Regions from separate parts of the Silvimonas soli genome, predicted to be linked through region 1. Evidence: predicted binding sites of a transcription regulator. Region 1 holds the regulator's gene; the other holds the start of a gene.
The links. Region 1 encodes sigma-54, which starts transcription at its own class of promoters, with help from an activator protein. Its sites were predicted from a motif close to CTGGCACGCTTCATGCTT; they were not measured.
Positions count from the first base shown of each region.

Region 2: N7220_RS02220 (ANTAR domain-containing response regulator) is a predicted target of sigma-54. The motif match lies at 2,239-2,256, and genes of this name have one in related genera.

Region 1 is NZ_CP106736.1:1,675,258-1,679,674, reverse strand. It holds gene ptsN (PTS IIA-like nitrogen regulatory protein PtsN) at 1-309, opposite strand, end outside; gene hpf (ribosome hibernation-promoting factor, HPF/YfiA family) at 625-954, opposite strand; gene N7220_RS07685 (RNA polymerase factor sigma-54) at 1,001-2,410, opposite strand; gene lptB (LPS export ABC transporter ATP-binding protein) at 2,471-3,196, opposite strand; gene lptA (lipopolysaccharide transport periplasmic protein LptA) at 3,241-3,816, opposite strand; gene lptC (LPS export ABC transporter periplasmic protein LptC) at 3,788-4,369, opposite strand; gene N7220_RS07665 (KdsC family phosphatase) at 4,379-4,417, opposite strand, start outside.
Region 2 is NZ_CP106736.1:492,164-496,580, reverse strand. It holds gene N7220_RS02230 (NAD(P)-dependent oxidoreductase) at 1-440, shown strand, start outside; gene N7220_RS02225 (CmpA/NrtA family ABC transporter substrate-binding protein) at 464-1,636, opposite strand; gene N7220_RS02220 (ANTAR domain-containing response regulator) at 1,752-2,201, opposite strand; gene N7220_RS02215 (hypothetical protein) at 2,535-2,786, opposite strand; gene N7220_RS02210 (GNAT family N-acetyltransferase) at 2,923-3,558, shown strand; gene yfcF (glutathione transferase) at 3,611-4,246, shown strand; gene N7220_RS02200 (hypothetical protein) at 4,301-4,417, shown strand, end outside.

The DNA.
Region 1 (4,417 bases):
CAACACAAAGACCAGGCTCACGGGCTTGCCATCCGGCGCATCAAAAGGCACCGGGCTTTTTAGCCGGATAAACGCGCCGCTGGCTTCTTTCAGACCTTTGATGCGGCCGTGTGGAATTGCCACACCTTGGCCCAAGCCGGTTGAGCCGAGTTTTTCGCGGGCAAACAGGCTATCGAAAATAACGCTGCGCGCAATGGCGTGACTATTCTCGAACAGTATCCCCACCTGTTCGAAAACACGTTTCTTGCTGCCCACGTCCAAATCTAGAAACACATTATTGGCGGGCAGAATTCTGGATATCAGACTCATCGTGTTGCCGACTCACTGACCAAAGCGGCGGGCGTATCCTGCGCGCCCCACCTGTGACGAATTCCGATGGCTGCTTTTGCTCTATTCACCGGTCTGGATAGTGCTCACTGGAACTGCGAACCACACCGCATTTACGGTGCTATTTGATAAGTATTGCGCAATTTATTAGCCAGGACAGTGCAATCTTGCCCCATTAACGTGCCATTGCACTGCACAACCAATACTATTGTACCGCCCAGAATGCATAAACAAAAACGGGAACCAGTATTATTGGCTCCCGTTTGTTGTATCAAAGGACTGGTTAATGCCGGAAAGTCATTCCTCTTCGACGGTTTGCTGATGTTTGATCGCTTCGCCGCGATGATCCATCAAGCATTCTTTGTGTTTCACAATCTGCCGATCAAGTTTGTCGACCAGTAAATCAATGGCCGCATACATATCCTTGTCTGATGCCTCAACGTGGATGTCTTTTCCGCGAACCCGCACTGTGACATCGGCTTTCTGCTGCAATTTTTCTACAGACAGAATCGTGCTGACGTCTACAACCTGGTCGAAGTGTCGCGTTATCCGGTCGAGCTTGCTGGTAACGTATTCCCGTAAGGCCGGGGTCACTTCAACGTGATGTCCGCTGATGTTGAGGTTCATGGCATTCTCCTTCTGGTAAGCCATTAAGACACTGCACCGATAAGGGCTACAGGTTTTTGCGCAGATTGACGGGTGGAACGTTCATGCCCTCCCTGTACTTGGCAACGGTTCGCCGCGCAACCACGATCCCTTGCCCGGATAAAGCTTCGGCAATGGCGCTATCTGAGAGCGGCCGGGTTTTGTCTTCGTTCTGGATCATCTGTTTGATGAGCGCTTTGATGGCGGTGGCCGAACATTCGCCACCGGCTTCGGTGTCAACGTGACTGCCGAAGAAGTATTTGAACTCCAGCAAGCCACGTGGGCTGGTCATGTATTTCTGGGTAGTAACGCGGGACACGGTGGATTCATGCAGATCCAGTTCCATGGCGATATCGCGCAGGACGAGCGGGCGCATGGCGACTTCACCATGTTCGAAAAACGCACGCTGGCGTTCAACGATGGCCTGAGCGACCCGCAGAATGGTTTCAAAGCGTTGTTGCACGCTTTTCACCAGCCATTTGGCTTCTTGCAACTCGCGCGCCAGCACACCGCCTTCGCTACGTTGCAGGATATCTGCATAGACTTGATTGATGCGCAACCGCGGCATCGCGGCTGGATTGAGTCTCACCTGCCATTGCCCCTTGATCTTTTGCACCAGTACGTCAGGTACAACGTAACGTGGTGTCAATGCCGCCCATTGTGCTGCCGGGCGCGGATTCAGACTGGTGATCACACTTTGCGCGGCTTTCAGTGCCGCGTCGTCACATTTCAGTAACCTTTTGAGCTTAGTGTAGTCACGCCCGGCCAATAAATCGAGATGTTGTCCGACGATCTGTCGTGCCAGCTCGCAAGCGGGAGAAGGTGCAACCAGGCGCAACTGCAGGCCCAAAGCCTCCGCAGTATTGCGGGCACCCACCCCAACGGGATCAAACTGCTTGAGTCTGGCCAGTGCTACGGCCAGGTCATCAATTTCAAGCTCCAGATGTGTGACGATCTCCGGCGGGATTTGTTCCAGTAATTCTTCGAGGGACATTGGTAAAAATCCCTCATCGTCCACTGCGTCGATCATGAAAGCCAGGGCAGCATGGTCGCGCTCGGGCAAACGCAGCACCCCCGCTTGATCCAGCAGATGCTCGCGCAGCGTCAGCTCTTTGGCGACCTGGGTGGCCGGATCGAAGTCGTCATCATCGTCACCGTTGCGCGCATTGCCGGTGCCGCTACCCCAGTTCATGTCGTCGCCGCTGCCATCGTAGGCCGGTTCTTGCGGGGTGCTGTCGCTCTCGCCGGAAACAGGTTCGGGACTGTCGGAAGGGTTACTGCCGCCACCATCTTGTTCCAGCAGCGGATTTTCCAGCAGGTAACGCTCGATTTCCGTCTGAAAATCGAGTGTGGACAGCTGCAACAGCTTGATTGACTGCTGCAGCTGCGGGGTGAGGTTCAGTTGCTGCGAAAGACGCAGTTGAAGGGATTGCTTCATGCTGCGTTTATATCCAGACAAAGAGGGTGGCGGTTGATCGGCGCTTTAGGCATGGCGCGGTTACATGCGGAAATGTTCGCCCAGGTAAACCTTGCGCACTTGTTCGTTGGCAATGATTTCGGCTGGATGCCCGGATGCCATCACGGAGCCTTCAGAGATAATGTACGCCCGATCACAAATCCCCAGCGTTTCGCGCACGTTATGGTCGGTAATCAGCACGCCGATACCACGGTCGCGCAGATAAGCAATGATGCGCTGGATGTCCATCACCGCAATCGGATCGACTCCGGCAAAGGGTTCGTCCAGCAAAATAAAGCGCGGATCAGCAGCCAGTGCGCGGGCGATTTCGGCACGTCGCCGCTCGCCGCCAGACAAACTCATGGCGCCGCTGTCACGCAGATGGGCAATGTGCAATTCATGCAGCAATTCGTCCAGTCTTTCGGCGCGGCGGGTGGCGTTTTTCTCGCGCAGTTCCAGCACAGCCAGAATGTTCTGGGCGACCGTCATCTTGCGAAAAATCGAAGCTTCCTGCGGCAGATAACCCAAGCCCAGTTCTGAGCGCTGGTGCATCGGCAGGCGACTGATGTCCTGGCCATTCAGGGTGATTTCGCCACCATCGGCAGCGACCATCCCGACAATCATATAAAAGCTGGTGGTTTTGCCCGCGCCGTTAGGGCCAAGCAAACCGACGACCTCTCCCGCATCCACTCGAATGGCTACGTCACGTACCACGGTGCGTTTGCCGTAGCGTTTCATCAAACCGGAAGCGTTCAGGGATGCAGTCATGGGTTGAGTGGCCGGGCCGTTGTTATCGAGTGATCGGGAGGGCTTCATTGGGCCCCGCTTGCGGTGACTGCACTGGCCTTGGTTGCCGCCGGTTTGGTGGTGGCAGCGGCACTGGCGTCTTTTTTCTTCGGAACGATCGTCACATTGACGCGACCGGCGCCGGACTTGGTGCTGTTGGCGGTGTACTGGTCGTTGTTCAGGTTGTAAGTGATGATGTCCCCAAACACTTCGTTCTGGTTCTTGCGCACCCAGGCACTGTTGGTCAGCACCAGCATGCCGGTTTTCTGGTTGTAATCGTAATGCAGTGACTCAGCATCAACCCATTCACCATCATCTGCCTGCTGGCGAAATTTCACTGGTTTGCCATCGCCTTGCGAATATTGCATGCCATCCGCGTCTTGATGGATCACCAGCTTGTCCGAGCGCAGCGTCATGGTGCCTTGCGTGACAACCACGTTGCCGGTGTACACACCGGTATTGGCTTTCTGGTCGTAAGTGGCCGAATCAGCTTCAATTTTCATCGGCTTTTCACGATCAGCCGTTGAGGCCAGGGCGGCAGTTGCCCCCAGCGCCAGGCTGATTGTCAGGACGCTATTTACTGCTGCGTTGCGCAGGGACATAAGTGGTGCTCACTCTGGATTTAACTAAAAGGGTCTGGCCAGCAAGGTCGGCTTGAAAGCCAACACCCTTGGCGTGGTAGGCACCCATGTCGGCATCGACCGGGGCTTCCGACCAGGCGTCACCGGGTTTGGGTTGATACCAGATTTCCCGACCGTGAATGACCATTTGCGCGTGCTGTGCATCTGGCTGGCGCGTCATCGTGGTGGGTTCGGGCATCCACAATTTTTCGCCTTTGTTGATCGATTGCGCGCGCGTGGTAACGAGGTCGACCCGCGGTTTGCCCGGTGCAGTAGACACAAGGTGCGGATTGTCGAACCAGGCGCTGTCGTTTTCTTCGTAATGGCTGACTTTGTCGGCGTCCAGTCGCTCGAACGGCCGACCCAGTTCGTCAAAGCGCACGGTATGGGTGTTGTTGGCTATCAAATTCGGCTCATCCACCAGCCGTTGGTTGTCCAGTGCCGGCAAGGTTGCGGCAGAGTTCAGTCCCCACACCAGCAGCGCCAGGAACACAATCAACACCAACGGCAAGAGTCGCGAAGACAAAGAATTCACTGGCCGTCCTTAGCGCAAATAGTACGCGAGGATACCATCCAGCGTTTC
Region 2 (4,417 bases), 1.2 Mb from region 1:
CTAACCTGGCTGCAGAACAAGCTTATGGCGCCCGCCACGTTGAGCTGGATGAACTACTGACGCAGTCGGATTTTGTGGTGGTGACGGTGCCGCTGACAGCGCAAACCCGCAATCTGCTGGGCGCACCACAACTGGCTCTCATGAAGAAGGACGCCATTCTGATTAATATCGCGCGCGGTGGCATTGTGGATGAACACGCACTGGCCGCTGCGCTCATGGCAGGTCAGTTGCGTGGTGCCGGGCTGGATGTGTTTGCGGCTGAACCCACGCCGGTGGATGGCCCTTTGCTGAAGCTGCCCAATGTGGTGGCATTGCCGCATCTTGGGTCAGCCACGCTCGAGACCCGCAAAGCCATGGCGGTGAGCGCGGTCAGTAATCTGGTCAATGCGTTGGCGGGCAAGCCGGATTTAACCAATCTGGTCAATCCAGCTGCATTTTGAGAACGGGCAGGGTTGCGCCAGTCTTAGCCGCGCTCGCGCACGCTGAATGAACTGGCATAGCCATCGGGGTTGATGCCGGTCCAGTGATAGCCATCCATCAATACGCTGCTGCGGTATTCATCAACTGGCACGTTCACGCCGATGGCTTCAGCGGCTTCGCGGTAAAGCGCCGTCTGGTTGACCGCCTTGACGACCGTAATGGTGGTGCTGGCAAGTTCACGCGTCATACCCCAGCGCCGGAATTGCGACAGGAACCACAGGCCATCCGACAACCATGGGAAATTGACCTCGCCATCGGCAAAGAAGCGGATAGGCCTTGGCGGCTGACGGAGCGGCGCGCTGCCGTAATTACCCAATAGACGCGCGGTGATCAGATCCGCCGATTGCCCGATGATGGTGGCATCCGCCATCCAGCGTGCGGCTTCTTCGCGATGCGCTGAATCGTCCAGCCAGCGGCAGGCATCCAGCAATGTTTTGATCAAGGCGCGGGCGCTGCCGGGGTAGCGAGTGACAAAGTCCTGGCGGCAAGTCAGGGCTTTTTCCGGGTGATCGGGCCAAATTTCGCCACTGGTCACCACCGTCACACCGTTATGGGCGTTGGAGGCCAGCGTGCTCCACGGCTCACCGGCGCAATAGCCATCCAGTTCCCCTCTGGCCAGCGATTCCGCCATTTGTGACGGTGGGATGGTGACGCTGCGTAAATCGTTCAGCGGATGGATGCCCTGTGCCGCCAGCCAGTAATACAGCCATAACGCGTGGGTGCCGGTCGGAAAAGTATGCGCAAACACCCGGCGGCGTGGCGTGTCTGCCAGCTTCATGCGCAAGGAACCACCAGATGTCACCGCTTCAGCCAGCGAATTGGACAGCGTAATCGCCTGACCATTCTGGTTCAGGGTCATCAGCACCGCCATGTCGGCTTGCTGGCCACCCAAGCCCAGATGAATGCCATAAGCCATACCGTGCAGCATCTGCGCGGCATCCAGCTCGCCACTCAGCAATTTGTCACGCAATGCCGACCAGGATGGCTGGCGGCATAGTTCCAGTGTAATGCCGTAACGAGCCCCCAGATTTCTGACCTGCGCGACGACCAGCGGCGCGCATTCGGCTTGGGCGACGTAGCCGAGCTTCAGATGCGTTTTTTCCGGGATGTCTTGGTCTGACCCGGCCCGATAGGGCGCGAGGGAGTTGGCGGGCATGGTGGTATCAGGTACAGCGCCGAATGGTCTGGCAGGTAGTTAAGATTGCGCTGGCAATGGTTTATATCGACCAACCAATGCCAGCCACAATCGGAAAATTGAAAAGATGCCTGGGTTATAGACCGTTGGCGTGTAACAGCAAAGCGCGATCCGCAGTGATGCGGGCGGTTTCGGTTCGCCGTTGTTGCACGCTGGCGGCTTGGGTCAAACGGGCTACCAGCAAGGCCAGCACGGGCGCCACGCTGGCAGGCGTTGCTTCATGCGAGGCGTAAACCGAAACGCCCAGCTCTCGCGTGGCTTGTTGCAAACGCAAATCGGCAAGCTGATCGCCCATATGCAATCCACGCGGCGCATTGCGGTTCATCACCGCCAGTTGCTCCAGCGTATCGCGCAATGGCGATTCAGCGTCGACCAGCACCAGGTCGGGTGATTGGCCTTCAATGAGTCGGACCAGCCCCGGCGCTGTAGTGGCATCCGGGAGCAGGGCATAGCCACGGCGGGTGAGTGCTTGCCGCACGTCGCCCAGGGCTTTTTCGGTATCGGTAACCAGAAGTATGCGCAGCATGGCTTGGCTTCTTTAGTAACGATGGGTAATCAGGCTAATGCAAGAAGCATGCCGGTGATGTGGCATTGCAACATAGAAGGCAGTGCTTTGATAAGTAAGGAGATTTGCTGATAGTAGAAACCCAGCCCAGTTTTGATTGCGCCATGTTGGTGCAGGGCTGAGTAGTTTTGGCGCATCGGATCAATGATGCGAATTTGCGCAAAGCGTAAGGCAGCTCAAAGCAAGAGCCGCTGAACGGCCTGGCGCTAACGGATGTCTGTTTGAGACGGTAGCGATCCCACAACTAGGGTGTTCGACCCGGCTTGGGTTCGGTATCAACAAACCATCAATAAATCAGTTCAGCAATAACTTTTCGTTCAAAGCGACCAGTTCTTGTCGCGGCTGGCGTTGCTGGCGAGAAGTGCTGACATCGTTTTGGGTTGTGGTCGGGACAACCTGCTGTGCTGCGGCAAGATGCGGGTCGGCAACCATGTCTTTGCAGCCGTAAAGCGCTGCAAGCGTGAGCACCGCGCCGATGGCAAACAGCGGGTAATACAAAGGGGAACGGCGAGCGCGAATTGGCGGAAGGCGAAATTTGCTGAACATCGATAAACCTGTTTATGCAGTACCGCAGTGAACAAGATCCGGAAAAACGGCGCGCCAGGCATTTGTATGCGCGTGGCTCGCAGTGGGTAATGGCTCCGGACAGGCCCGCAGTTTAGGCTGTAAGCATTACGATCAAGTGACATATCAGCTCAAGCTGGCACGGCATGGGGGTGACCACATTATGATTTCTGTCAGGCAGTCCAACTGGCCGCAGCGCATTACAGTGGCGTACTACGCATCGGCAAACCACGATCTGCTATCTTTGTGGGTCTACCTTCATCTCCATTTCCCGGAAATTTATCCGATGTCTGGCACCCTCGATTTTTCGGCCGTTACGGCCAACGACCTGGAAAACCTTGCCGATATCCGTGTGGCTGCCATGCGTGAAAGCCTGGAACGAGTGGGGCGATTTGACGAGAACCGGGCGCGCCAGCGCATGCGTGATCAGTTCAACGCGACTGCCACTCAAAGCATTAATCTGAACGGTGAGCGCGTCGGTTTTTACTGCATGACGCACGAGGCCGACGGCCTTCATCTGCATAATTTTTATCTATTACCCAGCGTGAGCGGACAAGGGTTGGGCTCGCGAGTGTTGCGGCATCTTATGGATGTGGCAGACGCCCAAAACCAACCCATGCACCTGGCTGCCCTGCGTGATAGCGACGCCAACCGTTTTTACGTCCGCCATGGCTTTGTCCTGGCGCGCGAAGAAGAATGGGATCTTTATTACACCCGGCCGGCCCTGACCGTGAAGACCGCCGCCCCGTTGTGATCCAAACCTGCCCAGCCTGCAACTACCCAGCAACCAGACGGAACGAAACATCATGACCACCGAATCGCTCACGCTTTATACCGATGCCCAGTTCCTGAGCCCGTATGCCATGACCGCATTTGTGGCCCTGCAAGAAAAACGGCTGCCATTTTCCGTGCAGGGCATTGACTTGGGTAAAGGCGCGCACTACGCCCCGCAATATCGCAGCCAATCCATTACCGCACGGGTACCGACTTTGGTGGCGGGGGATTTTCATTTGTCTGAATCGTCCGCCATTGTGGAATTTCTGGAAGATACTTATCCAGCGCCAGATTACGCCAATGTACTACCCACCAACCGCTACGAGCGCGCCCGGGCGCGGCAGGTGCAGGCTTGGTTGCGCAGCGATTTGCTGGCGCTGCGCATCGAACGCCCGACCGAGGTGGTATTCATCGCTCCCGAATCTACGCCGCTATCATTTGAAGGCACGGAAGCCGCCGAGAAACTGATTGATGTGGCCGAGCGTTTGATCGCCAATGGCAGCACCAGCCTGTTTGACCAATGGTGCATTGCCGATACCGATCTGGCACTGATGCTCAACCGGCTTGTCAAAAATGGCGATGAAATCCCGGAAAAGCTGCGCCGCTACGTCAGTGCCCAGTGGCAACGGCCGTCGGTGCAAAAGTGGCTGGCCTTGCGCGGGGTTTGATTCGGCAATGCGAGTCGCTTGATTGATAGGGCTAACTGGTTTTGGGGAATCATCATGCTGCCATCTATTGTTATTACGGTTTCCATTTCGCGCGAAGTGGCCAACGTCTATGGGTTTCTGGTTAACCCGTTTAACTGGCCGCAATGGGCGTCCGGTTTGAGTCGGGGAATC